DNA from 3 places in the Nonomuraea sp. NPDC048901 genome. Region 1 is predicted to be linked to each of the others. Evidence: riboswitches for the same ligand, from Rfam matches in the RefSeq annotation. Region 1 holds a riboswitch; each other region holds the start of a gene.
The links. Region 1 has a riboswitch for cobalamin ahead of AB0C30_RS55600 (CbtB-domain containing protein). Riboswitches for the same ligand answer to the same signal wherever they lie in the genome.
Positions count from the first base shown of each region.

Region 2: it holds a riboswitch for cobalamin, as region 1 does, so the genes downstream of both, AB0C30_RS54990 (ABC transporter substrate-binding protein) here and AB0C30_RS55600 (CbtB-domain containing protein) in region 1, are expected to answer to the same signal.
Region 3: it holds a riboswitch for cobalamin, as region 1 does, so the genes downstream of both, AB0C30_RS31080 (ribonucleoside-diphosphate reductase subunit alpha) here and AB0C30_RS55600 (CbtB-domain containing protein) in region 1, are expected to answer to the same signal.

Region 1 covers NZ_JBEZFW010000033.1:24,260-33,915, reverse strand. The annotation lists gene AB0C30_RS55645 (ABC transporter permease) at 1-476, shown strand, start outside; gene AB0C30_RS55640 (DUF1232 domain-containing protein) at 592-1,020, opposite strand; gene AB0C30_RS55635 (Chromate resistance protein ChrB) at 1,017-1,667, opposite strand; gene AB0C30_RS55630 (sulfite exporter TauE/SafE family protein) at 1,829-2,650, opposite strand; gene AB0C30_RS55625 (CrcB family protein) at 2,656-3,018, opposite strand; gene AB0C30_RS55620 (DUF190 domain-containing protein) at 3,030-3,383, opposite strand; gene crcB (fluoride efflux transporter CrcB) at 3,380-3,859, opposite strand; gene AB0C30_RS55610 (hypothetical protein) at 4,030-5,052, shown strand; gene AB0C30_RS55605 (M28 family metallopeptidase) at 5,226-6,776, shown strand; cobalamin riboswitch at 6,754-6,883, shown strand; gene AB0C30_RS55600 (CbtB-domain containing protein) at 6,918-7,106, shown strand; gene AB0C30_RS55595 (CbtA family protein) at 7,115-7,855, shown strand; gene AB0C30_RS55590 (histidine phosphatase family protein) at 7,862-8,479, shown strand; gene AB0C30_RS55585 (VWA domain-containing protein) at 8,499-9,656, shown strand, end outside.
Region 2 covers NZ_JBEZFW010000031.1:80,440-90,095, forward strand. The annotation lists gene AB0C30_RS54955 (cation-translocating P-type ATPase) at 1-1,177, opposite strand, end outside; gene AB0C30_RS54960 (hypothetical protein) at 1,295-2,023, shown strand; gene AB0C30_RS54965 (phytanoyl-CoA dioxygenase family protein) at 2,426-3,187, shown strand; gene AB0C30_RS54970 (phosphotriesterase-related protein) at 3,293-4,249, shown strand; gene AB0C30_RS54975 (cytochrome P450) at 4,246-5,544, shown strand; gene AB0C30_RS54980 (SDR family oxidoreductase) at 5,541-6,356, shown strand; gene AB0C30_RS54985 (Gfo/Idh/MocA family oxidoreductase) at 6,527-7,390, shown strand; cobalamin riboswitch at 7,398-7,518, shown strand; gene AB0C30_RS54990 (ABC transporter substrate-binding protein) at 7,591-8,550, shown strand; gene AB0C30_RS54995 (iron ABC transporter permease) at 8,562-9,560, shown strand; gene AB0C30_RS55000 (ABC transporter ATP-binding protein) at 9,557-9,656, shown strand, end outside.
Region 3 covers NZ_JBEZFW010000009.1:273,626-283,281, forward strand. The annotation lists gene AB0C30_RS31070 (SAM-dependent methyltransferase) at 1-500, shown strand, start outside; gene AB0C30_RS31075 (tripartite tricarboxylate transporter substrate-binding protein) at 606-1,571, shown strand; cobalamin riboswitch at 1,576-1,770, shown strand; gene AB0C30_RS31080 (ribonucleoside-diphosphate reductase subunit alpha) at 1,897-4,146, shown strand; gene AB0C30_RS31085 (ribonucleotide-diphosphate reductase subunit beta) at 4,173-5,168, shown strand; gene AB0C30_RS31090 (mechanosensitive ion channel domain-containing protein) at 5,181-6,266, shown strand; gene AB0C30_RS31095 (DMT family transporter) at 6,270-7,142, opposite strand; gene AB0C30_RS31100 (CGNR zinc finger domain-containing protein) at 7,227-7,802, shown strand; gene AB0C30_RS31105 (FHA domain-containing protein) at 7,932-9,656, shown strand, end outside.

The DNA of each region.
Region 1 (9,656 bases):
ACCTGCTGGCCCTGCCCACCTCCCGCACCGCCATTGTGGCCGCCAAGTTCACCATCGCCGCGCACTGGGCACTGCTGCTGGCCTTGCTACTCGCCGGGCTCGGTCTGCTGATCGGCACCTTGCTCGCCCTGCCCGGCTGGTCAGGGCCGACCGTGGGAGACGGCGTCGCACGCGTCGTGGCCGCGGCCGCGCTGGCCGCGCTGACCACCACGCCACTGGCCCTGGCCGCCAGCGTCGGCCGCGGCTACCTGGCCGCCGTCGGCGTCCTGCTCGCCATCGTCTTCACCGCTCAGGTGATCGCCGCGCTCGGTTATGGCGCCGCCTTCCCCTGGTCGGTGCCCGCCCTGTACGCCCGCATCGCCGACCCCGGCCAGGACCCGCCTGGCCTCGCCGGACTGCTCCTGGTCACGGCCACCGGCGCGGCCGGAGCCGTCACGACCGCCCTCTGGTGGAACCGCGCCGACCATACCCGATGACGAGCACGCAGCCTGCGGGACAGAAGAGTGCTGCCCATACCCGCTGACCGGCAGTCGGCAAGATGCCACAAAGCTGGCCAGCGGTCGGCAGGATGCCACCCGCTCTCAGCGAGACTCAGGACGCCGAGCCGCGCTCGGCCAGGCCGGTCAGGCGGCACAGCGCGGTGAATCCGTCCTCGGTGCCGGGCCAGTGGCGGCGCACAGCCTGCAGCCCGGCGCGGCGGACCACCGAGCGCAGCACCGCCGTGACGATGATCGCGTCGTCGGCGTAGCCCAGGACCGGGATGAAGTCGGGCACAAGGTCGAGAGGCATGGCCAGGTAAGCGAGCAGCAGCCCCAGACGTACCCGCACCCCACGTGGCAGCTCGCGGTCGGCGGCCAGGCGGCGCACCAGCCGCAGCACGTCGGGCAGCAGCCGCAACGCCTCGCGCAGCAGCCCGCCGCGCGGCCGGAGGACTGCCAGCGCCGCGATCAGCGCCAGCCAGGTGACCAGCAGCGCGACGGCGACCCCGATCAGCAGATCCCATCCCCACCAGCCGGTCATGCCCGCTCCCCCGTTCCGTTCTCCGTCACGGGGAGACCGCTCTCGGTGGCGGGCACTTCGGCCGCAACCCGCGCCGGCACAGTGAGACCGCTCTCCGTGGCCGGGGACTCGGCCGCGAGCGCGTCCTGCTCGAAGGCGGCCAGGTCGGCTGCGGCCTCCTCGACCCCGGCTCGCGCCGCCGCGCCGGCCGGAGCGGCGAAATAGTCGCGGGCGGCGATCTTGGCCAGCCAGGAGCGGAAGCGCTCCAGGTCGGCCTCCGACTCCTCGACCTCGGCGTAGGTGGCCCTGCCGCGCTCCCGCTCGCGCGCCAGTTCCTGCCGGAAGGCCGGCAGGCGCTCCAGCACCTCGGCGTACTCGGCGTCTCGGGCGGCGTTGAATTCGCCGATGACCTGCCGCTCCTCGGCCTGATCGGTCATCGCCACGTGCAGGAGGCGGCCGGTGCCGCCCTGCTGACGCACCCGGTCGAGCAAGCGGCGTACCTGCCGCAGGGTCTGCTCACGTTCGGGCAGCAGACACACCGACTGCTGCAGATACAGCGCGCCCAGCGAGCGCAGCTTGCGCCACACCTGCACCCGCAGCGTGGGGGCGGCTCCCGCCGTGGACACGCTGATCAACAACCAGCCCTGCTCGTCCGCGCTCTCCGTCACGCGCCCATGTTACATCCGTAACAATCAACAGCAACGAATAGCTCCGGCGTCATGGCTGGCTCTCCCTGATCGCCGAGTCGCGTCACCGCCGCCATTCGCGGTTATTCGCGGCCAAGCCCACACCGGCCGTTGAAAGCGGCCACCACGGGAATCCGCCCGGGTCAGAGACCGATCAGCAACAACACGCCGGCCACCACCAGCCCGACCTCCACCGCCACGACGAACACCCCGTCGCTGACCCGGGCGACGATCTTCTTGCCCAGCCAGGCGCCGGCCAGCGTGGCCGGGGTCAGGGCCGCGCCGTAGGTCAGCACGCGCCAGCCGAGCAGATCTCCGGCACCATAAGCGGCGATCTTGGCCAGGTGCATGACCAGGGCGCTGGCCGCTTCAGTGCCGATATAGGCGGCTCGCGTCAGGCCGTACGCCAGGAAGAACGGCGCGGTGAGCGGTCCGACCGAGCCCAGCAGCGCCGAGCCGAGACCGGAGGCCGCCCCGACCGCCGCGAAGGCCGGGGCGGCCGGCGAGCGGGGATGGGGACGCAGGCGCCGCCAGGCGACCACGACCAGTAGGAAGATGCCCAACAGCCGCTTGAGCGGCCCCAGCGGAGCGTGCGCCAGCAGCAGGCCGCCGGCCACGGCCAGCGGGACGGCGCCGAGGGCGAACCAGCCCACCAGCGACCAGCGCAGCTCACGCCGATTGAACACGACGCGGGAGCCGTTGCTGGCCAGTTGGGCCAGCGTCAGCATCGGCACCGCCACGCGTAACCCGAACAACGCGGTGAAGACCGGCAGCAACAGCACCCCACCACCGAACCCGGCCACCGCCGAGACCACCGCCAGCACGAACGCCGCCGCGCACGCGGCGGCAAGCGTCAGCGCGAACCTGGCATCGATCACCGACGTCAGCGCGAACGTGCCGTCGATCACCGACGTCGGCACGAACGCCGCATCCGAGGCCGACGCGTACACGGCATCGATCACCACCGGGCTCAGCCCGTTACGGCATGGGCCAGCGCGAAGCCGAACACGCCCGCGCCCAGGCCGCCGGCCACGCTGGCCACCACATTGGCCCAGGCGACGAAGCGAGCGCCATCCTGGGCCAGCCGCAGGGTCTCATAGCTGAAGGTCGAGTAGGTGGTCAGCGCGCCACAGAACCCGGCGCCGGCGAAGGCCATCACCGCGCCGTCGGCGGGCAGTCCGGCCAGGAAGCCCAGCAGCGCCGAGCCGGCCAGGTTGACGGTGAAGGTGCCCCACGGGAACAGGGAATCGTGGCGCGCCTGGACGAACCGGTCGGCCAGGTAACGCAGCGGCGCGCCGATCGCCCCGCCGAGAACGACCAGCGCCACTGTCAGCGGGCCGCCGCTCACTGGGCCGGCCCGCTGCTGGGGCGGCCGACATAGCGGATCACCTCGACCTCGTCCAAGATGACCAGCCCCTCAGAGATCAGCTCGTCCAGCTGCGGCAGGAAGGCCCGGATCCGTTCGGCGGCGTCGACGATGACGACCGACACCGGCAAGTCCCCCGACAGCGACAGGATGCGCGAGGTGTGAATGTGGTTCGAGGCCCCGTAGCCCTCCATGCCGCGAAACACGCTCGCGCCGGCCAGCCCGGCCGCATGCGCGCGATGGACGATCTCGTGATAAAGCGGCTTGTGGTGCCAGGTGTCGGTGTCGCCGACGTAGATGGTCAGCCGTAGCGCCGCTCCGGCCAGTTTCATGCCCGCCTGCTCTTTCCGACGCACCAGCGGGCTGCCGCGCTGCCCGCCCATACCGCGGTCAAGGCCAGCAGGGGGGTCAGCGCCAGGTACGCCAGCGCCATGCGAGCCGCGTCGCCCGCCAGCAACTGGCTGGTCTCCAGGATGTACGTGGAGAAGGTGGTGAACCCGCCCAGCACGCCGACGCCCAGCAGCGGGCGCACCCATCCGGGCGCGGACCAGACCTCGGTGATGGCCACCATGAGCACCCCGATCAGCAGACACCCGACGGTGTTGACGGCCAGCGTCGTCCACGGAAAGGCCCCGGCCTGGCGCGGAAAGGCCACGCCCAGGCCGTAGCGGGCCAGCGCACCCGCCGCGCCGCCGAGCGCGATCACCCCCAGCGTCGCCCACGGAGCCCGGCGCAGCTCGGCACGCTGGGCGGCCACGCGCAGGTCGACATCGGCGTCCACGGGACGCTCCGTTTCGGGACGGGACATGAAGATCCTCCTACCAGCAGCACAAAACAACCTCTGGTAGGGACCGTTGGCGGCTGGGTGCCACGGTTACCCGCCACCGGATCGGCGGCGAGGCGGTGGGCCCCACCACCGCGACCTCCCCCGGGGAGGTTCCCCTCGACTATACCGATCGGCCGAAACAGGACCCGGTAGTGGCCTCTCCTGCCGGCGCCTCCGCAAGACGTCAGGCCGCGGTGATGGTGGAGTTCCTCAAGGCCGCCCACGACATGCGGCAGAAGCCGCTGGTGATCGCGCACCACGCGGCGCGGTCGGCGACCGGGCTCGGCGTGTGGGGGCAGGACACTCCGCTCGAGTTCCGCAACGGCAACAACACCGCCCCCGACGTGTACGTGGGCTTCGAGGGCGCCCCCGGGCACCAGGCCGGCCCGCTGAACGGCGGCGCCCGCGGCGGGTACGGCAACCACCCCACCTACGGCGGCTTCGACCAGATGACCGCGCGGGTCGGCGGCCTGTGGGACTCGCTGCTGGGCGAGGGGCGGCACTGGTGGATCACGGCCACCTCCGACTCGCACGTGCACTGGACCCGCGGCGGTTCGGACTTCTGGCCGGGCGAGTACAGCAAGACGTACGTGATGGCCCGCCAGGACTACGGCGACATCATGGACGCCCTGCGCAACGGCCGCATCTTCGTCACCACCGGGGACCTGATCACCGCTCTCGACGTCACCGCCGGCAACCAGGGCCGCCAGGCCACCGTGGGCGAGACGCTGGTGGTCAACCGGCGCAACCGCACCGACGTCGAGGTCGAGATCCGGTTCCGGCCGCTGGAGGGCAAGAACGGCAACGGCGACCGCCCGGAGGTGCGGCGCGTCGACCTCATCACCGGGCAGGTGAGCGGCGTGAGCGCCAACCTGGACGCCGACACCAACCCCACCACCAAGGTCGTGGCGCGCTTCGGCCCGGGCGACTGGCGTCGGCAGGGCCGGGACTACGTCATCCGGCACACGCTGAGCGACGTGCAGACCGACAGCTACCTGCGGGTACGCGGCACCAGCACCGACGAGATGGAGCCGGCGGCCGACGGCAAGGAGAGCCCGTGGCAGGACCTGTGGTTCTACTCCAACCCGTCTTCGTCCGCGTCCGCTAGCCCGCCGGCCTTGGGCGGTCCCGTTCAGCCGCGTCCGCTGACCCGCTCATCCCGGCCGGCCCGCTGACCTGGGGCGGTCCCATGTACCACGCGGGGCCGCCCTCTCTCCGCACCAAGCGCGGCGCCGGGGGTCTTTCAACTGGGGGTCTTTTCAACGGTTACGGGGCCGGGTTACGTTCGCGTTCGGCGAGACTCGGGGATCGTCTGCCTTCCCGTTCCTGTCCCACAGGGGGAATCCGAATGCGCAGAGTCATCACCATCCTGGTCACCGCGCTCTCCGTGACCATCGCCATGGCCGTGCCCGCCAACGCCGGCGGCCTGGACGACGTCTTCGCCAAGCTGCTGGTCAAGCAGGTCAAGGGGACGAACGTCGCCAAGCACCTGCGAGCCCTGCAGGACATCGCCACCGCCCACGGCGGCATCCGCGCGACCGGCACCAGCGGCTACGACGCCTCCCGCGACTACGTGGCGAACAAACTGCGCAAGGCCGGATACAAGGTCACGCGGCAGCCGATCAACTTCGTCGAGAGCTGGGCCGAGAACACCCCGCCGACGCTGGCGCTCACCGCGCCGAGCGCGAAAACGTACCTACCGAACGAGGACTTCTTCACCTTCCAGCCCTCCCCGTCGGGCGAGGTGACCGCGCCGGTCCAGGGCGTGGACCTCACGCTGCCACCCACCCCCACGCCGACCTCGACCAGTGGCTGCGAAGCGGCGGACTTCGCCGGGTTCGTGGCCGGACGTATCGCGCTCGTCCAGCGCGGCACCTGCCCGTTCGTCACGAAGGTGCAGAACGCGGCCGCGGCGGGTGCGACCGGGCTCATCATCTTCAACGAAGGCCAGCCGGGTCGTACTGACGCGTTCCCGCTGGACATCGGCGAGTGGCGGGGCGGGATCCCCATGGTGTTCGCCGACTTCGCCGTGGGCAACGAACTCGCGAGCACGCCGGGCGCGACCGTACACCTCAAGGTCGACGCCAACCTCGTACTCGGCAGCACGGACAACGTGATCGCCGAGACCCGCTTCGGCGACCCGCGCAATGTCGTCATGGTGGGCGCGCACCTCGACAGCGTGACGGCGGGGCCCGGCATCAACGACAACGGCTCGGGCAGCGCGGCGATCCTGGAGGTCGCCGAGGAGATGACGCTCTACCCGGTCAGGAACAAGGTCCGCTTCGCCTTCTGGGCGGCCGAGGAGATCGGGCTGCTCGGTTCCGATCAGTACGTCGGGTCGTTGTCGCAGGCGCAGCGGGACCGCATCCGGGTGTACTTGAACTTCGACATGGTGGCCACGCCGAACTACGCCTACAAGCTGTACGACGGCGACAATTCCGACAACGTCGGCTCCCCCGCCGGTCCGCCCGGTTCGGCCGAGATCGAGCAGCAACTGGCGGCGTTCTACGGCTCCCGCGGCCTGCCCACGGTGGGCACGGACTTCGACGGGCGCTCGGACTACGGGCCGTTCATCGCGGTCGGGATCCCGGCCGGCGGCATCTTCACCGGCGCCGAGGGGATCAAGACGGCCGCTGAGGCGGCGCTGTTCGGCGGGACGGCCGGGGTCGCCTACGACGCCTGCTACCACCAGGCGTGCGACACCATCGCCAACATCAACGCCACGGCGCTGGACGTGGACACGGACGCCATCGCCGACTCCGTTGCCCGATACGCCTTCAACCTCCGCTCCATCCCGCCGCGAGTGGCACCCGCGACCAGCCGTGCGCGCTTCACCCCGCCAACGTCAGCCTTCCTCGATGTGTTGACGCGAACGGGAGGAAAGGATACGTTCCGGTAGATTTCACGGTTGTCCAAGGGAAATCCGGTGAGATGCCGGTGCGGACGCGCCACTGTATCCGGGACGTAGATCCCGGGAGCCAGGTCGCTTGGGCCTCCGTGACCTCATTTGTTGGGACGCGTCATCCCTGAGGAGGCACTGATGAGTGGCCTGTCCGCTCCTACCGTCATTCCGTTCCCCCGTCTGCGGCTGTGGTTGCTGGCCGTACCGGTACTGCTGCTGGTCGCCTACCTGGTGCTGATGGACAACGGCGCCATCTCGCAGACGGGTGCGTACCTGCACGAACTCATGCACGACGGGCGTCACCTGCTCGGCGTGCCCTGCCACTAGACCTCGGCATGGTACGCACCCTGCTGGTCAGGGGCCTGCTTCTGGGCCTGCTGGCCGGATTGATCGCGGGCGGCTTCGCCTTCGCCTTCGGGGAACCGCAGGTGGACAGTGCCATCGCACTGGAACAGGCGCACGCCGCGCAGGAACCTGGCCATGACCACGGCGAGGAGGAACTGGTCAGCAGGCCAGGCCAGAAGGCCGGGCTCTTCCTCGCCACCGGCCTGTACGGGCTGGCCGTGGGAGGGGTCTTCGCCCTGGTGTACGCGGGTCTGCGGGGCCGGGTCGGTCCCCGGTCGGAGGGCGGGCTGGCGCTCGCCGCCGCCGGGTCGGCGTTCGGGGCGGTGATCCTCGTACCGTTCGTGAAATATCCGGCCAATCCGCCGGCTGTCGGAGACCCGGAAACGATCAACAGCCGGACCGCCCTCTATGTCGTGATGATCCTTGTCGGCCTGGCCGCGATCGCGATCGCGGTGGCGACCGCGCGCCGGGTGACCGCCGGGCCATGGGCGCGGTGGGTCACGGCAGGGGTCGCGTACCTGGTCCCGGTGGTCGCCGCGTGGCTGCTGCTGCCGACCGTGGACGAGGTGCCCGAGGGCTTTCCTGCCACGTTGCTGTGGCAGTTCAGGCTCGTGTCGCTGGGGACGCAGCTCGTCTTCTGGACGGCCTTCGGTGTGCTGTTCGGGTGGGTGAGCGACAGGGCGGCGCGGCGGGCGGCGGCCGTACCCGCGACTGCCGTCTCGCCGGGCTGAGCCGGCGTGCTGTTCGTCCGGCACGCCAGCACGCCGGGGATGCGGACCGCCTGCTTTCCCCTGGCCGATGAGGACGCCGACACGGCGAGCCTGGCCAGAGCACACGGCTTGGCTTCGGTGGTGGCCGACTCGATGGCGGTCGGCTCGGCGCTGACCGGCTCGGTGGCGGGCGGCTCGGTGGCGGGCGGCTCGGTGGCGTGGGTCGCTCCCAGTGTCGCGGCGCGGCAGACCGCCGCCGCGCTCGGCCGGGAAGCGTGCGTGGTCGCCGCGCTCGCCGAGGCGGATCACGGCCGGTGGCGCGGCCTGCCGTACGGGCGGGTCGCGCGGGAGGAGCCGGACGCGCTGGCGAGCTGGCTGGCGGATCCGGACGCGGCGCCGCACGGCGGGGAGAGCCTGGCCGTGCTGGCGGCGCGGGTGGCCGGCTGGCTCGACTCGGTACGCGCGGAGCCCGAGGCGGTCGCCGTCTGCGACGCGGGCGCCATCCGGGCGGCCCTCGGCCATGCGCTGGGGCTGGACCCCCTGCGCGCCGCCCGTTTCGATCTCGCGCCGCTGTCCGTCACCGAACTGACCGTCACGCGAGGCGGCTGGCGGGTCGCCCACGTCAACCGGAAGATCCTGTCTTGAACGTACGGAAGGTCCTGTCTTGATCGTCTCGTATCCGTTCAGCGCCGTCGTCGGGCTCGACGACCTGAAGCTGGCGCTGGTGCTCAACGCCGTCTCGCCCCGGGTGGGCGGTGTGCTGGTACGAGGTGAGAAGGGCACCGCCAAGTCCACCATCGTGCGCGCGCTGGCCGCCCAGCTTCCCCCGGTGAACGTGGTGCCCGGCTGCCGGTTCGCCTGCGATCCGGCCACGTCCGACGCCGAGTGCCCGGACGGCCCGCACGAGCCGGACGCCCAAGGGCTTCGCCGTCCGGCCGCGTTGGTGGAGCTGCCGGTCGGCGCGTCGGAGGACCGTCTGGCCGGCTCGCTCGACGTCGAGCGGGCGCTGACGGAGGGGGTGAAGGCGTTCGAGCCGGGCCTGCTGGCGGCCGCGCATCGCGGCGTCCTGTACGTGGACGAGGTGAACCTGCTGCACGACCACCTGGTCGACCTCCTGCTGGACGCGGCGGCCCTGGGGACCTGTTACGTGGAGCGGGAGTCGGTGTCGGTCCGGCATCCGGCCCGGTTCCTGCTGGTCGGGACCATGAACCCGGAGGAGGGTGAGCTGCGGCCGCAGTTGCTGGACCGCTTCGGGCTGACGGTGGAGGTGAAGGCGTCCAGGGATCCGGTGGAACGCGCCGAGGTGGTACGACGCCGGCTGGCCTTCGACGCGGACGCCGAGAAGTTCGCGGCCCGGTGGGCGGCCGAGGAATCGGCGCTGGCGGCCAGGATCGCTCGGGCTCGCGGCCGGGTGTCCGGCGTGCGGCTGCCCGACTCGCGCCTGCGGCAGATCGCGACGGTGTGCGCGGCGTTCGAGGTGGACGGATTGCGAGCCGACCTGGTCACGGCGAACGCCGCCATCGCCCATGCCGCCTGGCATGGGCGCGAGAGGGTGACGACCGAGGATGTACGGGCGGCGGCCCGCCTGTCGCTGCCGCATCGGCGGCGGCGCGACCCCTTCGACGCTCCGGGGCTGGACGAGTCGCTGCTCGACGAGCTGCTGGAAAGCACGTCGGAGGACGACGATCCGGACGGTCCGGAGGGTCCCGATGGCGGGAATCCTGGCGCCTGTGGGCCTCCTGACGCCTCCGGGCCTGCTGACCATTCCGGGCCTGGGGAGGACGGCGGCCCGGCGAGCGCCGCGCCACCGGCGGGTGACGGC
Region 2 (9,656 bases), on a different contig from region 1:
TGTAGATCTGCGCGTGCAGCTCGTCCAGGCTTTTGTCCACGCCGTGGTCTGTGCCTAGGTTCGCGCCGATGTCCGAGCGGTGGTCCGCGCCGATGTCCGTGCGGTGGTCTGTGCCGAGGTTCGCGCGGTGGTCCGTGCCAAGGTTTTCGCCGAGCGGGACGATGCCGTCGATCGTCCACCCGCCCGTGGTCAGCGCGGCGGCGTCGAGGAGGACCGTGCCGACGCGATCCAGGCGGCCCAGCGCGCGGCGGTGGAGCACCATTCCACCGCGGTTGGCCAGGGCGCGCGCGAGAACGCTGGTGAAGGCGTCCCTGCCGAAGTGCGCGGCCTTCGGGATCCCCGTGATGAGCACGGAGAGCCCCCGCTCGTGGCCGCCGCCCACCACGGTCGTGACCGCCTGCGTCACCACCGTGGCGGTGCTCGCGGCGTTGGCGTACAGCTCGACGGGCCCGTGCGGCAGCGGAACAGGCCGAGGCCGCTCCGCGACCTTGATGTGCCGGTACGCCCCGTCGGCGTCGGCGAACTCCTCCTCGCGCAGCTCCCAGGCCCGCCGCCCGGCGCACGAGTCGACGAAGCGGATGGCCGCCGCGACGGAGTCGACGAGCATCGACACGGGCCGTACCGCCAACGTCTGGGAGACCAGGCGAGTGGACGCGACCACCGCCTCCGCGGTGGGAACGCTCATGTACCGCTCCAGCTCGCGCCGGATCCGCGGGGTGTGCTCGGCCAGCGACAGGACGGCGGGCACGGCCGCCGGCAGACTCGGCAGGCGGGCGACCCGGCCGGCCAGCGCGAGCCCGGTGCCCAGGACGTGCAGGCCGAGGCTCATCGCGGCGCGGGCCTGCTGCTGCACCCCGTCGAGCGCCACCGGGCCACCGGCGCCGTCCAGGTCGAGTTCGTCGACGATGGCCGTGAGCTTGTCCAGATCGGCCGTGGCCGCGTCGCAGCCTACGAACACGCAGCCGAGCGCGCCGTTCACCTCGGCCCGGTCCACCCCGGCCGCGCGCAGCCGGTCTTCGAGGACGCGGGCGGCCGACTCCGTGCCGGGGCCGCCGACGTGCCGCAGTTCGATGCGTACGCCACCCGCGCACTTCTGTATCCGGCGAGGGCGGGGGAGCAGGCTCCGTACCGGCTCGGGGAGCACGCTCAGGACCGTGTCAGCGGAGAACGGCCACATGTCGTCCCCTCAGCGGAACCGTCCGGGCGGCGCGCAGGCTGCTCGGCGGAACTGTCCAGGCGCGCGGGCCGCTCAGAACACGCTGAACCGTCCGGGCGCGCAGGCTACTCAGAACACGTGGCAACCCGGTCTCACCGGCCCGACCGCGCACGCCCGGTGGTGCTCGCCCGAGCACCTCGTGACGTGGTGGAGGAGGCCGTTCTGCGCTGGGAGGAGGCTCTCTTCGAGGAGCCGGTGGTCGCGGCGGCGCTCGTCGAGGAGGTGCTGCGCCTGCCGGAAGCGGTACGCCGACCCGAGGTGGCGGTCCCGCCCGAGGCGGTGCTCTTTGGTGTGGCGGTGCTCCTGGACGTGGTGGTGCTCTTGGATGCGGCGGAGCTCCGGGAGGCGGTGGTGCTCTTCGGTGTGGCGGTGGTCCTGGAGGTGGCGGTGCTCTTCGGCGTGGTGGCGCTCCTGGAGGTGGTGGTCCTGGAGGTGGTGGTCCTGGACGTGGTGGTCCTCTTCGGTGCGGCTGAGCTCCTGGACGTGGTGGCGCTCTTCTGTTCGGTGTCGCTCTTCGGTGTGGCGGTCGCGGCGGTCGCGGTGCGGCTGCGCGCGGCGGAGGTCGTGGCACGGCCGCGGGTCGTGGCGGACGTGGTGCGGCTGCGGGTTCCGGAGGTCGTGGCGCGACGACGGGCGGTGGAGGTCGTGGCGCGGGCGGTGGCGGGCGGGGACGCCTGCGTACCGCGGGCGGGTGTCCCGCTCTCCCCTTGCTGGCCGCGCCGCGCGATCAGCGCACCGGCGCCGATGGCGGCGGCCACCGGCCAGTCGAGCACGCCGAACGCAGCGAGAGCGCCGAGCGCGCCGTAGTACGCGAGGCGCTCGGGCGGCGGAAGGAACGTCCGCGCCACGTCCACGGCGTGACCGAGCTCCCGCCGGGAAAGGCGCGGCAGCCCAAGACGTGGCAAACCCAGATGCGGCATCTCGACGTGCGGCATCCGCAGATCCGGGGGATGGACCTGGACGCTCATCATCGGCAGATCAATCGTTAGTTCTTTGGACGAACGCGCTCGAGACTGGGCAACGGCCATGATTCCTCCCCCATATCGCGGACGTCGAACGCCTCCCCCGCGCGCGACGAACAAGAGTTCCCTGCCCACTTTTATGGCCGTGTATCCGTTTTATGCTTCCCCTTCCGTATTTGAGGGCTCTAGTTGACCGAAGGGGCAAGGGCACTTACCAAGCGCTTGCTCAGGTGCAAGACTGTGGGGCATGGAGATCCCCGTGCGCGCCGCGTCGGACGACGAGGCGGGCTTCTTTCATGAGCACGGATGGGTGCGGCTGCCCGCCCTCGTGCCCCCCGACGCCGTGGCCGAGCTGAGGCAGCGGGCGACCGGCTATCTGGCGGCCCGCGCGAAGGAGCGGCGGACACTGGTGGACCAGGCGTTCGGGCAGTCGCGCGACATCGCCGAGAGCGACGAGGCGTTCCGGACGCTGGCCCTGAGCCCGGCCATGGGCGTGAACGCGACCCGGCTGCTGCACGGTGTGGAGGCCGTGCGCGTGCAGGTCACGAACCTGCTCGTCAAGGAGCCCGGGGAGCACGCGGCGACCGAGTTCCACCAGGACTTCCCGTGGATGCCGATGGACCGCTCGGCGATGCTGACGGTCTGGCTGGCGCTGGTGGACGTACCGGCGGACATGGGGTCGCTGCGCTTCTTCAGCGGTTCGCACCGGTACGGACTGCTCGGGCGGAGCTTCACCCGGACGGGGGACGATCAGCTCAGCCAGCACCCGTGGCTCAAGCAACTGGAGCTGTCGCCGCCCCTTGACCTCGCGGCGGGCGACGCGACCGTGCATCACGCGCTGACCGTGCACGGAGCACCCGCCAACCACCGTGACCAGCCGCGCCTGTCGTTCACTGTCACGTACTTCGACGCGAACGCCCTCTACACGGGCACGCCGTACCAGCAGACGGACGGGCTCGACCTAGAGGTGAACCGGCCGTTCGACCATCCGAGGTTCCCGTGCGTGTGAGCGCCCCAGTCGTACAGATGAGACCAGTCGTACAGATGAGACCAGTCGTACAGATGAGACCAGACGTACAGATGAGACCAGACGTACAGATGAGAGACGACGCCTATGCCTGAGACGGTGAGAGGGCCGGTGGGCGGGCTCGGCGCCACGCTCATGCATGAGCACGTGTTCGGGCTCAGCCCGGAGATTCTCTGGAACTGGCCGGACATCCCGGAAGGGTGGGACCTCGAGCGGCGGGCGAGGGAGGCGGCGGCCAAACTGGACGACCTCCGGGCCGAGGGCATCGACACGATCGTGGACCTGACCGTCATCGGGCTCGGCAGGTATATCCCCGCCGTCCAGCGGGTGGCCGAGCTGACCAGCGTGAACATCGTCGCCGCCACCGGCCTCTACACCTACGACGCCCTCCCCCCGTACTTCGGCAACCGGGGTCCCGGCTCGCTGTTCGGCGGGCCTGATCGGCTCGCGGAGTTCTTCGTACGGGACATCGTTCAGGGCATCGGCCGGACCGGGGTCAAGGCGGGCATGCTCAAATGCGCCACTGACCATCTCGGCATGACCAAGGGGACCGAACGGGTGTTCCGGGAGGTCGCCGAGGCGCACCTGGAGACGGGCGTGCCCATCACCACCCACTCGCACAGTGCCTCCAGGGGCGGCCTGGAGCAGCAGCGGCTGCTCGGCGAGCTCGGCGTCGACCTCACCAGGGTCGTCATCGGTCACGCGGGCGACTCGACCGACGTCGCCTACCTGGAGGAACTGGCCGCGAACGGCTCCTACCTCGGCATGGACCGCTTCGGCATCGAGACGCTCTCGCCGTTCGAGGACCGGGTGTCGATCGTGGCGACGATGTGCGCGCGCGGCCACGCCGACCAAATGGTGCTAAGTCACGACTCGTACTGCTTCAACGATCGCTTTGACGCCGAGGTCGTACGGCAGCGCCACCCGAACTACCACCTCCTGCACATCTCCCGCGACGTCCTGCCCGAGCTGCGCAAGAGAGGCGTCACCGAGGACCAGATCCACCAGATGCTCGTCGACAATCCCCGGAGGATCTTCGCATGATCGAGGGCACGACCGACGGGACGCTCAAGGACGCGACCGATGGCACGGCCGGCGGGACGGCCGGCGGCACGAGCTACGGCGCGACCCACGGCACGATCGGGGACGCGATCGAGGACTTCGACGTCGGCTCGGATTGGCACGTCGCCTCGCCGTACGAGTTCCTCGGCAGGCTGCGCCGGGAGCGGCCGGTGTTCCGCAGCGAGCACCTCGGCGCCTATGTGCTGACCCGGCACGCCGACGTGCGCGCGGCGTACGGCGATCCGAGGCGGTTCTCCTCGGAGGGCTCGCTGACCATCTCCCGCAGCCTCACCCGTGAGACGCGCGACAGGCTGGGCGAGCACGGGTCGTTCCTGTCCAGCTTCGTGGCGAACGTCGATCCGCCCGACCACACCAGACTGCGGCGTTCGGTGTCGAAGGCGTTCACGCCACGGGCGGTCTCGGCCATGGAGCAGCACTTCCGGCGGCTCAACGAGGACCTGCTCGACCGCGTGGCGTCCAGGGGCGAGGCCGACTTCGTGTCCGAGATCGGGCACGAGCCGTCGATCAAGCTGACCGCCCGGTTCATCGGGGTGCCCGAGTCGGACGAGGGGTTCGTACAGGCGCATGTGAAGGACTGGTTCCAGCTCTTCCTGTCGCCGCAGCCGCCCGACCGCCAGCTCGAACTGGCCGACAGTTTCCTGACCTATCTGGATTACGTGGATCGGCTGGTCGCGGCCCGCGCCAAGGAGCCGCGCGACGACTTCACCTCGCTCATGACCTCGCTGATCGGCTCCGAGCTCAGTCACCGCGAGGTGGTGGAGCTGATCTCCACGATCCTGCTCGGCGGCAACGACACCGTGCCGAACCAGCTCGCCAACAGCGTCCTGCGGCTACTGCGCGAGGACGCCTGGCCAGTCGCGCCGCCGCTGATCCAGAACGCGGTGGAGGAGTGCATGCGCATCGACGGCGCCTCCCTCGGGTCGTTCCGGTACGCCACCACGGATATTTCGCTACACGACGTGATAATTCCGGAAAAGTCGTTGGTACTCCTCTCCACCGACTCCGCCGCCCACGACGAGACCGTCTTCCCCGACCCGGACCGGTTCGTCATCGACCGGCCCAACGCCGACGCCCACATGGTGTTCGGCTACGGCATCCACTTCTGCGTGGGCGCCGCGCTCGGCCGACTGCAGCTTCGGACGGCGCTCGACGTGCTCGGCCGCCGCCTACCCTCGCTGAGGCTCGCCGACGAGCCCATCGTCTACCGCAAGTCCCTCGTGGGCCGGGGGCTGACGGCTCTGCGGGTGACGTGGTGAGTGCCGCGCCGGGTCGGTTCGATGGGCGGGTTGCCCTGGTGACGGGCGCGGGGTCGGGCATCGGCGCGGCGTGCGCGTCGCGCCTGGCCGCCGAGGGTGCCTGCGTGGGCGTCCTGGACGTGCACGCGGCGGGGGCCAAGTCGGTCGCCACCGCCATCCGCGCCAGGGGCGGCACGGCCACGGCGCTCGTCTGTGACGTGTCGGACGAGAAGCAGGTGGCCGAGGCGATCGGTGACCTGCTCGCCTCGTTCGGCCGCCTGGATATCGTCCACTCCAACGCGGCCGCGCTCGACCCCGGCACCTACGGCCGCGACCGCGACCTCGAGGACCTCGACGTCGCCGTATGGGACCGCACGATGGCGGTGAACCTGCGCGGCTGCCTGCTCATGGTCAAGCACGCGGCCCCCGTGATGGCCGACGGCGGCGCGTTCGTCGTCACCTCGTCGGTCTCGGGCCTGCTGGGCGACGTCGCGCACGTCGCGTACGGCACCTCGAAGGCGGCGCTGACCGGTTTCGTGCGCTATGTGGCCACCAAGTACGGCTCGCGCGGCATCCGCTGCAACGCCATCGCGCCCGCACTGGTCCTGACCGACGCGGCCGCGCAGGCCCTCGGCCGGGAGCGGCTGGCCGACAAGGCGGCCGAACGGCTGCTGCCCTGGGCCTGCACCCCGGACGACGTGGCCGACCTCGTCGCCTTCCTCGCCTCGGCTGAGTCCCGGTGCATCACGGGACAGACCATCGTCATCGACTCCGGCACGGTGGCCCACCGCCCTGAACACGCCCTGCGCCAATGGCGCGACGCGGCGGGGTGACCACCGGAATTCCCCGGAGCGGTCCGTCACACGACTGTCTCGATCCCTGTGACGGTTTGTCGTGGCAGGAGTCCCTCGGAGCGGACACCCCTGCGGGGGAGCGGAAGCCCGGATACCCGGAGAACATTCCTAGGAACCGCATTAGGGTTGTGGCGGATCAAGGGGGATGAATGGAGCCGGTGTCGGTCGGGTTGGTCGGGGCGGGGCCGTGGGCGGAGCGCGCGCATGCGCCCATGCTGGTCAACAGCCCGCATCTCCGGTTCGCCGGCGTGTGGGCTCGGCGTCCGGAGGCTGCCGCTCGGCTGGGGGCGCCGGTGTTCGAGCGGGTCGAGGAGTTGTTCGAGGCGTGCGAGGCCGTGGCGTTCTGCGTGCCGCCGGGCGTACAGGCCGAATTGGGGGTGCGCGCGGCGAAGGCCGGGAAGGCGTTGTTGCTGGAGAAGCCGCTCGCCGACTCGCTGGAGAACGCGCGGCGGCTCGCCGATGCCGTGCGTGAGGCCGGTGTGGCCTCCCAGATGGTGCTCAGCATGCGTTATATGAAGCAGGTCAGGGAGTTCCTGGCGCGCTGCGCGGAAATCGAGGCGTTCGGCGGTCACGCCGCGAACATCTCCGATGTCCTGCTGGGCGGCCACCTCTTCGGCACCCCGTGGCGGCTCGAGCGCGGGGCGCTCCTGGACGTCGGGCCGCACGTGGTCGACCTGCTCGACGCCGCGCTCGGCCGGGTGACCGGCGTGCGCGCGCACGGCAACCCGCTCGGCTGGACCGGACTGCTGCTCGATCACGAGGGCGGCGCGGCCAGCGAGGCGTCGCTGTGCATGGCCGCCGCCGGTGACCTGCCGCCGGCCAGCGTCGCGGTGTACGGCAGGACGGGCAGCGCGACGCTGCTGCCCAGTGATGACGACGATCCGTTCGAGACCATCGCCGAGGAGTTCGCGCGGACCGTACGCCAGGGCGGCGGCCACCCGCTGGACGCGGCCCACGGGCTCAGGTTGCAAGAGATCATCGCCGAGGCGGAAGCCCAATTGGGCACCCCTTGACTTAACGCGCATCTGGCGCATTGATAGCGTCTGTCCGACGCGCAGAGTTGCAGCGAAGTCCGGTGCGAGTCCGGCGCTGTCCCGCAACTGTCATAGCCAGGTCGCCTGCCTCCGCGCTGACGTCATCAACCCTCGTGGAAAAGGGTGATCCGTCGCTCTCAAGCGGGTCTCTCGGTTCCGACAGTGTGAAAGGACTTCTCGTGAGGCCCGTACGCACGGCCTTCGCGGGCGCGCTGCTGGGAACGCTCGTTCTGGCCGGATGTGGTCAGACCAGCACTACCACCACCCCGTCACCCGCGAGCCCCACCGGCACGACCGGCTCGACCAGCTCCGCCGCCTTCCCCGTGACGGTCGAGGCGGGCAACGGCAAGGTCAGCATCGCCAAAAAGCCGGAGCGGATCGTCTCGCTCTCCGCCAGCCATACCGAGACGCTCTTCGCCATCGGCGCGGGCCCCCAGGTCATCGCGGTGGACGACCAGTCCAACTACCCGGCCGGTGTCCCCAAGACCGACCTGTCCGGCTTCAAGCCGAACGTCGAGGCCATCGTCGCCCAGAAGCCCGACCTGGTGATCGTCTCCAACGACATCGACGGCATCGTCGCCAAGCTGGGCAAGGTGAACGTGCCGGTCCTCCTGGAGCCCGCCGCCACCAAGCTCGACGAGGCGTACGACGAGATCACCGACCTCGGCGCCGCCACCGGCAACACCGAAAAGGCCGGACAAGTCGTGACTGGCATGAAGACGTCCCTCGACAAGCTCTCGGCGAACGCCCCCAAGGACAAGAAGCTCACCTACTACCACGAACTCGACCAGACCCCCTACGCGGCGACGTCCAGCACGTTCATCGGGCAGATCTACGCCATGTTCGGCCTCACCAACATCGCCGACAAGGCGCCGGACCCGGCGGGCGGCTACCCCAAGCTGTCGGCGGAGTTCGTCGCCCAGGCAGACCCGGACCTGATCTTCCTGGCGGACGTGAAGTGCTGCCAGCAGAGCAAGGACACGCTGGCCAAGCGCCCCGGCTGGAAGGGACTGTCGGCCGTCAAGGGTGACCAGGTGATCCAGCTCGACGACGACATCGCCTCGCGCTGGGGCCCGCGGGTCGTCGACCTGGCACAGACCATCAGCGACGCCGTCGGCAAGGCGGCCACCCGCCAGTGAGGTCCAGACCGATGTGGACGGCGGGCGCGCTGGCCGTGCTCGCCGTCTCCATGGTCGCCGGGCTGCTCGGCGGGGCCGCCGACATCTCGCCGTGGCAGGTGGTGCTCCAGGCGCTCGACTGGCTGCCGTACGTACACGTGGACTCGGGGCTGGCCCCCGTGGAGCAGGGGCTGCTGTTCGAGCTGCGGCTGCCCAGAGTGCTGGTGGCGGCCGTGGTCGGCGGACTGCTGGCCATCGCGGGGGCCGGCTACCAGGGGGTGTTCCGCAACCCGCTGGCCGACCCCTACCTGCTGGGCGCCGCGGCCGGAGCCGGGCTGACCACCACCGTGGTCATCGTGCTCGTGCCGACCCCGGCCGTCGGCATCCCGGTGGCCGCCTTCGCGGGTGCGGTCGGCGGGGTGTTCCTCGCGTACGTGCTCGGCAACACCGCCGGGCGCTCGGGCGGCACCGCCACGCTGGTGCTCGCCGGGGTGGCCGTCACCTCGTTCCTGACCGCGATCCAGACGTTCATCCAGCAGTTCAAGGTCGAGCAGTTGCAGCGCATCTACTCCTGGATCCTGGGCGACGTGGGCGGCGGGTGGGACCAGTTCTGGCTGGTCCTGCCGTACGCCGCCGTCTCGGCCGTGCTGCTGCTCGCGCACGGGCGGATGCTGGACGTGCTCTCGGTGGGGGACGAGGAGGCCACCAGCCTCGGCGTCCGCGCCGGGCGGGTACGGCTGGCGGTACTGCTCGCCGCCTCCCTGGCCACCGCGGCGGCCGTGGCGGTGAGCGGGCTCATCGGGTTCGTCGGCATCGTCATCCCGCACGTGGTCAGACGGCTGGCGGGCGGCTCCTACCGGATCGTGCTGCCACTGTCGCTGATCGGCGGCGCCGCCTTCCTCGTGCTCGCCGACCTGGTCGCGCGCACCGTCATCGCCCCCGCCGAACTGCCCATCGGGGTGGTCACCATGTTCGTCGGCGCGCCGTTCTTCGTGGCGGTCCTGCGCATGACCCGGCAGACCGCCACATGACCGCCGACACGGCCCGGCCGGCCCGGATGATCGAGACGAGCGGCCTGTCCGTACGGCTCGGTGAGCGCGAGGTGCTCAGCGACGTCGACCTCTCCG
Region 3 (9,656 bases), on a different contig from region 1:
TCGTCTACGTCGATCGCGACCCGGTCGTCGCCACCCACGCCAGGGCGCTGCTGGAGGAGGCGGGCCGGGCCGTCTTCGTCCAGGCCGATCTGCTCGACCCCGACGAGGTGCTGGCGCAGGCGTCCCGCTTCCTGGACCTGAACGAGCCGGTGGGCGTGCTGCTGGTCTCGATCCTGCACTTCATCCCGGACGCCCGTGACCCGGGCAAGATGGTGACCAGGCTGCGCGAGGCGGTGGCGCCCGGCAGCTACCTGGTGCTCACCCACGCGACCTCGCGGGGACGGTTCGAGGAGGGCGCCACGCCGCTCCACCGGCCCACCTCGGCCGGGGCGGGTACCGACCGGACACCGAGGGAGATTCGGGCGTTCTTCGGGGACTTCGAGCTGGTCGAGCCGGGCCTGGTGCACGCCCCCGACTGGCGTCCCGACCGGCCCAGGCTGGTCAGCGAGCCCTCGCTGCCGTCGTACCTGCTCGTCGGTGTGGGCGAGAAAACATCATAGTTCTTCCCGACTTTTCGTGATCCCTGATAATGACAACCCTGATGTGTAACAGTGCGTTAAGTGTCAGTGACCTGGGGTAGTTATGGGGTGCGAGGGGAGGACGCCATGCGCCGACGGGGGTTCTTCGCGCTCGGCCTGGCGGTGGCGGCCTGCGCGACAGGATGTGGCACGGAGGGGAGCCTCGGCGGACGCGCCGTCAACGCGGCCGGCCTCTCGGGCCGGTTCGCGATCGTCCCCGGCGCCGGACGCTGGGCCCGCGTCGCCAAGACGCTCGTCAAAACCGCCCGCGACGCCGGTTTCCCCGTCTCCGGCACGCCGCCCGTCACCCGGATCACCGTCACCGGGCTGCCCGCGCTGGCCGCGACCGAACTCAACAACGGGCTGTCGCTGCTCGACACCGCCACGCCGCTGGCCCGGCTCACCGGCCAGATCGAGGTGGTGGTGGTGCCCGCACACTCCAAGTTCGCCACCTTCGACCAGTTCGGCGCACAACTGGTCGCCCACCCCGACCGCACGCCCCTGACGGGCGGACCGCAGGGCGAGCCCGACCACCTGCTGTTCGGGCTGATCGCCAAGGGCCTCGGCGCCGACACCCGGCAGGTCGACTACACCGGTTTTCCCGGCAGCGAGGAGGCCGCGGCCGCGCTCCTCGGCGGCAAGGCCGCCGCGGCGACCGGCACGCTCGCGGACTGGCGCCGCGCCATCGGCAAGGGCCTGGTCAGGGTGCTCGCCGTCTCCAGCGCGCGCCGGGTGGACGGCATCGAGGCGCCGAGCCTGCTGGAGTGCGGGGTGCGGGTGGACTTCGCCGACTGGTGCGCGGCCGTGGGGCCCGAAGGCATGACCGATGACGGCAAGGCCGTCGCCATCCGGCTCTGCGACGAGGTCACGGGGTCCGACTCGTGGCGGGCGGCCTGCCGGGCGGAGGGATGGACCTCGATCCCGCTCAGCGGCGACGACTTCGAACAGTGGCTGGCCTCGGAGATCGGCAGGACCAGGGCCGTGCTCCGCGATCTGGGCATGCTCGACACCGCTGACACAACATGCTGGGGTAGTTGCGCCAAGGGCCACTAGATGTAGGATTCTGCTCGTCGCTGGTTCGCCCCTCGGGGCGGAGCAAAAGGGAACCCGGTGCGATTCCGGGGCTGCCCCGCAGCGGTGAGCGGGAACGACCGCCGTCACGAGCACTGGAGATCTCCGGGAAGCGACGGCCAGTAGGAATGATCGACCATGCCCGCGAGCCCGAAGACCTGCCGGCGACGTTGGGGGAGCCAGCCGGCTCCGCCCATCGAAGTGTCCATGGCCTCGAGGGAGGGCCGGGGGCGTCGGCGGCCGTGGAGTCCAGGGCCGCCGTGCTCTCACGCGCCCTCACGGGGATGAGCTCGCGAGGAGAGAGCACGTGACGCAGATCATTGAGGCCGATCACCAGCCGGCCACGGCCGATCACCAGCCGGCCACGGCCGATCACCAGCCGGCCACCGTCGATCGGCAGCCGACCACCGTCGACCGGCGGCTGGCGATCGAGGAGGCCGCCGCACGAGTGATCACCGATCCCGCCAACTCCCGGATCGCCGCCCGGCTCCTGGCCGAGGAGATCGCCGACGAGGCGGCCGGGCACGGCGTGCGGACCTTCTCCGAGTCCATCGCCGCCAGCCACGCCGCCGGGCTGATCCAGGACTCGCTCGCCGCCTTCGTCGGCGCGCACGCCGCCGAGCTCGACGCGCTCGTCTCCGGCGAGGCGGACGACCGCTTCGAGTATTTCGGGTTGCGTACGGTCTACGACCGCTACCTGCTGCGGCACCCGGAGTCGCGGACCGTGCTCGAACGGCCGCAGCACTTCCTGCTCCGCGTGGCCTGCGGGCTGTCGGAGACGGTCGCCGAGGCCGCCGAGCTGTACGGCCTCATGTCCACGCTGTCGTACCTGCCGAGCTCGCCGACGCTGTTCAACTCCGGTTCGCGCCGGCCGCAGCTGTCGTCGTGCTTCCTGCTCGACTCGCCGCGCGACGAGCTGGAGTCGATCTACGACCGCTACGGGCAGGTGGCCAGGCTGTCGAAGTACGCCGGGGGCATCGGCATCGCGTGGACCCGGGTGCGCTCGCGCGGATCCCTCATCAAGGGCACCAACGGGCACTCCAACGGCATCGTGCCCTGGCTGCGCACGCTCGACTCCTCCGTCGCCGCCGTCAACCAGGGCGGGCGCCGCAAGGGCGCGGCCTGTGTCTACCTGGAGACCTGGCACGCCGACGTCGAGGAGTTCCTGGAGCTGCGCGACAACACGGGCGAGGACGCCCGGCGTACGCACAACCTCAACCTGGCCAACTGGGTGCCGGACGAGTTCATGCGGCGGGTGGAGGCCGACGAGGTCTGGTCGCTGTTCGACCCCAAGCAGGTCCCCGACCTCACCGACCTGTACGGCGAGGCGTTCACCCGCGCCTACCGCGCCTACGAGGCCGACGGCCGCTACACCCGGCAGCTGCCCGCCCGGACCCTCTACGGCCGGATGATGCGCACCCTCGCCCAGACCGGCAACGGCTGGATGACGTTCAAGGACGCCGCCAACCGCACCTCCAACCAGACGGCCCGGCCCGAGAACGTCATCCACCTGTCCAACCTGTGCACCGAGATCCTCGAGGTCACCAGCGACGGCGAGACGGCGGTGTGCAACCTCGGCTCGATCAACCTCGCCGCCCACCTGACCGGCGAGGGCGTCGACTGGGCCCGGCTGCGCGCGACCGTCCGTACGGCGGTGCGCTTCCTGGACCGGACCATCGACCTGGGCTTCTACCCGACCGCCGAGGCCGAGGCGGCCAACAAGCGCTGGCGGCCGATCGGGCTCGGCGTGATGGGCCTGGCCGACGTCTTCTTCACGCTCCGGCTGCCGTTCGACTCGCCCGAGGCGCTGGGGCTGTCGACCCGCGTCGCCGAGGAGATCGCCCTGGCCGCCTACGACACCTCCGCCGATCTGGCCGTCGAGCGCGGCCGGCATCCGTCGTACGAGGAGACCAGGGCGGCGGGCGGCGTCTTGCACCCCGACCACTACGGCGCCGCCGCGTCGCCGCGCTGGGACGAGGTGCGCGCGAAGATCGCCGCGACCGGGCTGCGTAACTCGCTGATGGTCGCCATCGCCCCGACCGCGACCATCGCCTCCATCGCCGGGTGCTACGAGTGCATCGAGCCGCAGGTGTCCAACGTGTTCAAGCGCGAGACGCTGTCGGGGGAGTTCCTCCAGGTCAACCGCTACCTGGTGGCCGACCTCCAGGCTCGCGGGCTGTGGACGCAGCGGATGCGCGACGACCTCAAGCGGGCGGACGGCTCGGTCCAGGACATCGCGGGCATCCCCGATGACCTCAAGACCTTGTACCGGACGGCCTGGGAGCTGCCGCAGAAGGCGCTCATCGACCTGGCCGCGGCCCGTCAGCCGTACATCGACCAGTCGCAGTCGCTCAACCTGTTCATGGCCAGCCCGACGATCGGCAAGCTGTCGTCGATGTACGCCTATGCCTGGAAGCAGGGCCTGAAGACCACCTACTACCTGCGCTCACGCCCGGCCACCCGGATCGCCCAGACGACGATCGCGCAGACGACGATCGCGCTCGACGCCGTCGCCTGCTCCTTGGAGAACCCGGAAACCTGCGAAGCCTGCCAGTAGTAGACCCCCTCGAACGGAGACCCCCAATGCTGCTCGACCCCGGCATGGACCTGACCCTGCGCCCCATGCGTTACCCGGACTTCTACGAGCGCTATCGCGCCGCGATCCGCAACACCTGGACCGTCGAAGAGGTGGAGCTGCACTCCGACCTCGCCGACCTGGCCAGGATGACGCCGCAGGAGCGCCACCTGATCAACCGGCTGGTCGCCTTCTTCGCCACCGGCGACTCCATCGTGGCCAACAACCTCGTGCTCAACCTCTATCAGCACGTCAACGCCCCCGAAGCGCGCCTGTACCTCAGCAGGCAGCTGTTCGAGGAGGCCGTACACGTGCAGTTCTACCTGACGCTGCTCGACACGTACCTGCCTGACCTGGAGGAACGGGTCAAGGCGTTCGCCGCCGTCGAGCACATTCCGTCCATCAGGGACAAGGCGGAGTTCTGCTTCCGGTGGATCGACTCGATCAACGGCCTGCGGCGGCTGGAGAGCGCGGACGAGCGGCGGCAGTTCCTGCTCAACCTGATCTGCTTCGCCGCCTGCATCGAAGGGCTCTTCTTCTACGGAGCGTTCGCCTACGTATACTGGTTCCGGTCTCGGGGCCTGCTCGGCGGGCTGGCCACCGGCACCAACTGGGTGTTCCGTGACGAGTCCATGCACATGGAGTTCGCCTTCAGCGTCGTCGACACCGTGCGGGCCGAGGAGCCCGAGCTGTTCGATGACAAGCTGGGGGAGCAGGTCACCCGCATGATCGAGGAGGCCGTCGCCGCCGAGTTGGCCTTCGCCCGCGATCTGTGCGGCGACGGCATGCCCGGCATGAGCGTCGAGCAGATGCGCGACTACCTTCAATATGTCGCCGACCAGCGGCTGGCTCGGCTCGGGCTGCCGCAGAGATACGGCACGGCCAATCCGTTCGGGTTCATGGAGCTGCAGGACGTCCAGGAGCTGGCCAACTTCTTCGAACGGCGTGTCTCCGCATACCAAGTGGCTGTTGAGGGCAATGTGACATTTGACGAGATCTTTTAAGACATAGGGGGCATGAACGTGCAGTCGCCGACTGACTGGCTCATTCTCGCCATCTCGGTGGCGGGCGCCATTCTCGTGGTGGAGGTGGTCAGGAGGCTGCTGGTCAGGGCGGGCCGCAAATGGGCGCTCGCCCGGCACCTGGTGGAGCACTGCACCTGGGCGGCGTACTCGGTGGGGGTCGTGGTGGCGGCCAACCTGGTGTTCTCGCCCGGGATGATCGGCGAGAGTGTACGCCTACGCGAGCTCGGCGGCACGATCGACCGCGTGCTCGGCCTGGTCACCATCGCCTGCGTCACCTGGCTGATCGTCCAGGCCAGCTATGCCCTCACCGACGTCGTTCTGGACCGGCTGGTCCTCGTCAAGGGGGAGCGCAATCGCCGGGCACGGCGGATCATGACCCAGATCGGGCTGGTCCGCCGCGTCGCCGCCGTGACCATCGTCGTACTGGCGATCGGCACCATGCTGTTCTCCTTCCCGCAGGTCCGAGCGCTGGGCGCCGGGCTGCTCGCCTCGGCGGGCATCGCCGGCGCCATCGTCGGTATCGCCGCCCAGCCGACCATCGGCAACATGCTGGCCGGGCTCCAGCTCGCCTTCAGCGACGCGCTCCGCCTCGACGACGTGGTCGTGGTCAACGACGAGTGGGGCAGGATCGAGGAGCTCACGCTCACCTACGTGGTGGTACGCCTGTGGGACGAGCGGCGCCTGGTCCTGCCCGTGTCCTACTTCACCCAGAACCCGTTCGAGAACTGGACCAGGCACGGCAGCCAGGTCCTCGCCGTGGTGTTCCTGCGGGTCGACTGGTCGATACCGATCGGCAAGCTGCGCGAAGAGCTCTACCGGTTCATCCAGGAGAGCCCGCTGTGGGATCAGAAGGACTGGACGCTCCAGGTCACCGACGTGCTGCCGAACGGGCTGGTCGAGCTGCGGGCGCTGATGAGCGCCGCCGACTCGCCCTCCGCCTGGGACCTCAAGTGCGACGTACGCGAACATCTCGTGACCTACATCAGGGAGAACTTCCCCGAGTCCCTGCCCCGCTTCCGCATCGAGACTCCGGAGACCCGCGCGGGGGTACCGTGGACCAGCTCCCTGCCGGGCTGAGGCTCAGCGCCGGTTGGCCAGCAGCACGCCGGCGCCGCCGACCAATAGTCCCGCGACCGCCAGCGGATGCAGCGACTGCCCGACGAGGAGCCACGCCATCACCGCGGTGACCGACGGGGTGAGGAAGAACATCGTGCTCACCCGGCTCGCGGGTGCGTTCTTCAACATGGTGTTGAGCAGCAGGAACGCGCCGATCGAGTTGACCAGCACCAGCCAGCCCACGGCGCCGGAGAAGGCGCCCCAGTCCGTCACCCTAGGCGTCTCGAACACCAGCGAGGCCAGCCCCACCAGTGGCGCGCCGACCAGGAACTGCGTCGCGGTGCCCGTCCGCACGTCCATGTCCGCGGCGAACCGCTTCTGGTAGATCGTGCCCAGGCTCAACCCCAGCAGCCCGACCACGCAGAACGCCACCCCGGCCAGAGAGAAGCTCAACCGGTCCGCCACCGCCAGCCCCACCCCGGCCGCGCCGAGCCCGAAGCCCACCCACTGGCGCGGGCTGACCCGCTCGCCCAGCAGCCGTCCTGCCACGAGCGCGATCACCACCGGGTTGAGACCCTGGACCAACGCCACGACCGCGGCGGGCACATGCAGGCCGATCGCGGAGTAGAACGCGCCGAACTGCACCGCCTGGACCAGGATCCCGGACACCACCACGTGCGCCAGCCGCCGGCCGCGCGGCCACGGCGCCCGCACGACCAGCGCGAACGCGCCGAGCAACAGCCCCGCCAGTGCGAACCTGGCGAACGTCAGCAGCAACGGCGGCGCCGCCCCGACGCCGATCACCCCCGCGATGAAGGCGCTGCTCCACATCACCACGAACAGGGACGGCATGAGGGCCGGCGCCTTGCTCCTGGCCTCCATAACGCTGACCGCCACGGCACACCCTCCATAACCCCTTAACCCGGTTATGTCACTGTTCCGTGTCCTCGCATAACCTGTCAACATGGTTACTATGAGGGTGTGACGAGCTTCACCTTCATCAGCGGCAATCTGGGGCTCGACCTGGCGGGCACCCTGCAGCACCGCCGGGCCGACCGGCGTGACCTGCTGCGCGAGCCGGCGGACCTGGCGCGGTGGACGGTCGAGGCGGGCATTCTCGACGTGCCGCCGGCGGTCGTGGACGCCGATCTCGTGGCGGGGAAGACGTTGCGGGAGGCCATCTACCGGCTGGCGCTCTATCGGCCGGCGGCGGGGGACACCATTGACCGGCCCGCTGTCGGTGGGGCCGGGGTGGCGGCCGACGATCGGCTGCTGGTCAACCGGGTCGCCGCCGGGCCGCCGGCGTCCGTGCTGCTGAACGACGCCGGGCGGGTCGAGCGTGCGGGGGATCTCGCCGCCGCCCTCTCCACCGTCGCCAGGGAGGCGGTCCAGCTGCTCGGGGGGCCGCGGGCCGTACAGATCAAGGAATGCGGGGGAGAGGTGTGCACCCGCCTGTACGTCGACACCTCGCGCGGGTCGTCGCGGCGCTGGTGCGACATGCACGAGTGCGGCAACCGCGCCAAGGCGGCGGGCTTCCGCGCCCGGCAGCGGGCGTGACTCGTGCGGCCGGTCAGCCGCAGGCTCGCGGCGCGGTCCGCTTTTCGGGGATCCTGTCTACGGTGAACCATTTGAGGCTCGACGGAGAGTCACTCACGTCACCTCTCGTTCCTGTGGGAAGGCGGTCACGTGACGCAGCTTGTCGTCGAAGGCCATGACACATCGGTGACCCTCGATCCGGGGCGTTCGTACCGGTTAGGCCGTGATCCGGGGTCGGATGTGGTCATCGACGCCGATCACGTCTCGCGTACGCATGCCATGCTGCGGTTCGAGGGCGGTCAGTGGATCCTGGAGGACTCGGGCAGCAGCAACGGCACGTACGTGAGCGGCCACCGCGTCCAGCAGGTCATCGTCGGTCCGGGAACCAGGATCGGCCTCGGGCACCCGTCGGAGGGCGGGCTCGTCAGCTTCCGTACCGTCTCCGAAGACAAAGGCGGCGCACCCGAGATCCAGCCGACGCCTACGGTCCGCTTCCCGCACAGCGGGCAGTGGCGTGCGCCGGCCGCCGTCAGGAGCCTCGACGGCGCGCAGGTCGTACGCATCGGCCGGGCTCCCGAGAACGATGTGGTGGTCGGCGATCTGCGGGTATCGCGCCAGCACGCCGAGCTCCGGATCGCCGGCGGCGTCCACGAGATCGTCGACGTGGGGAGCCGCTTCGGAACGTACGTCAACGGCCGGCTCGTTCAGCGGGCCCGCGTCTCCCCGGACGATCTCATCGGCATCGGGACCTCGACGTTCCAGCTCGTGGGCGACACGCTCACGGAGTACGCCGACACCGGCGAGGTCTGCCTCCAGGCGCACGGACTCACCGTCACCGTCGGGGGCGGCAAGGTGCTCCTGGACCAGGTGTCGTTTCCGGTCGGCGAGAAGTGCCTGCTGGCGATCATCGGTCCCAGCGGCTCGGGCAAGTCCACCCTGCTGCGCGCGCTCACCGGGCTGCGCCCCGCCGACCAGGGCGTGGTCACGTACGATGGGCGTGATCTCTACCGCGACTACGCCGAGCTGCGCTCACGGATCGGTCTCGTGCCGCAGGACGACATCCTGCACAGCCAGCTCACCGTGCGCCGAGCCCTTATCTACGCCGCGGAATTACGCTTCCCCGACGACACCAGGCAGCACGAGCGGAAGACGCGGGTCGATGAGGTCCTCCAGCAGCTCGGGCTCGAAAATCGGAAGAACAACCGCATCTCCTCGCTGTCCGGCGGCCAGCGCAAGCGGGTCAGCGTCGCCCTGGAGTTGCTGACCAAGCCGTCTTTGCTGTTCCTCGACGAGCCGACCTCCGGTCTGGACCCGGGGCTGGACAAGTCGGTGATGCAGATGCTGCGGGGTCTGGCCGACGACGGCCGTACTGTCGCCGTCGTCACCCACAGCGTCGCCAATCTGGATATCTGTGACCGGCTTCTGGTGATGGCGCCGGGCGGGAAGATCGCCTACTTCGGTCCGCCCGGGGAGGCGCTGCCGTTCCTCGGCTTCACCGACTGGGCGGACGTCTTCCTGGCCTTCGACGACGCGACCAAGGACTGGGCCGGCGAGTACGCGCGGTCGTCGCCGTACCAGACGTACATCGCGGCCGACATGATCGAGCCGGTTGCGACGGGACGTCCCGTACGGCGAGAGATCCCGCCGAAACCGCAGAGCTGGCCCGAGCAGCTCAGTACGCTGGTGCGCCGCTACTGCCGGAGCATCGTGGCGGACCGGCTGTTCCTCGGCATCACCATCGCCCTGCCGATCGTGATGGGCCTGCTGGCCCGCGTCGTCCCGACCGGTGACCTGATGGGCCGGCCGAACAGCAACGGCAACGCGGCCAACCTGCTGCTGATCCTGTGCATCGGCGGCTGTCTCACCGGCGCCGCG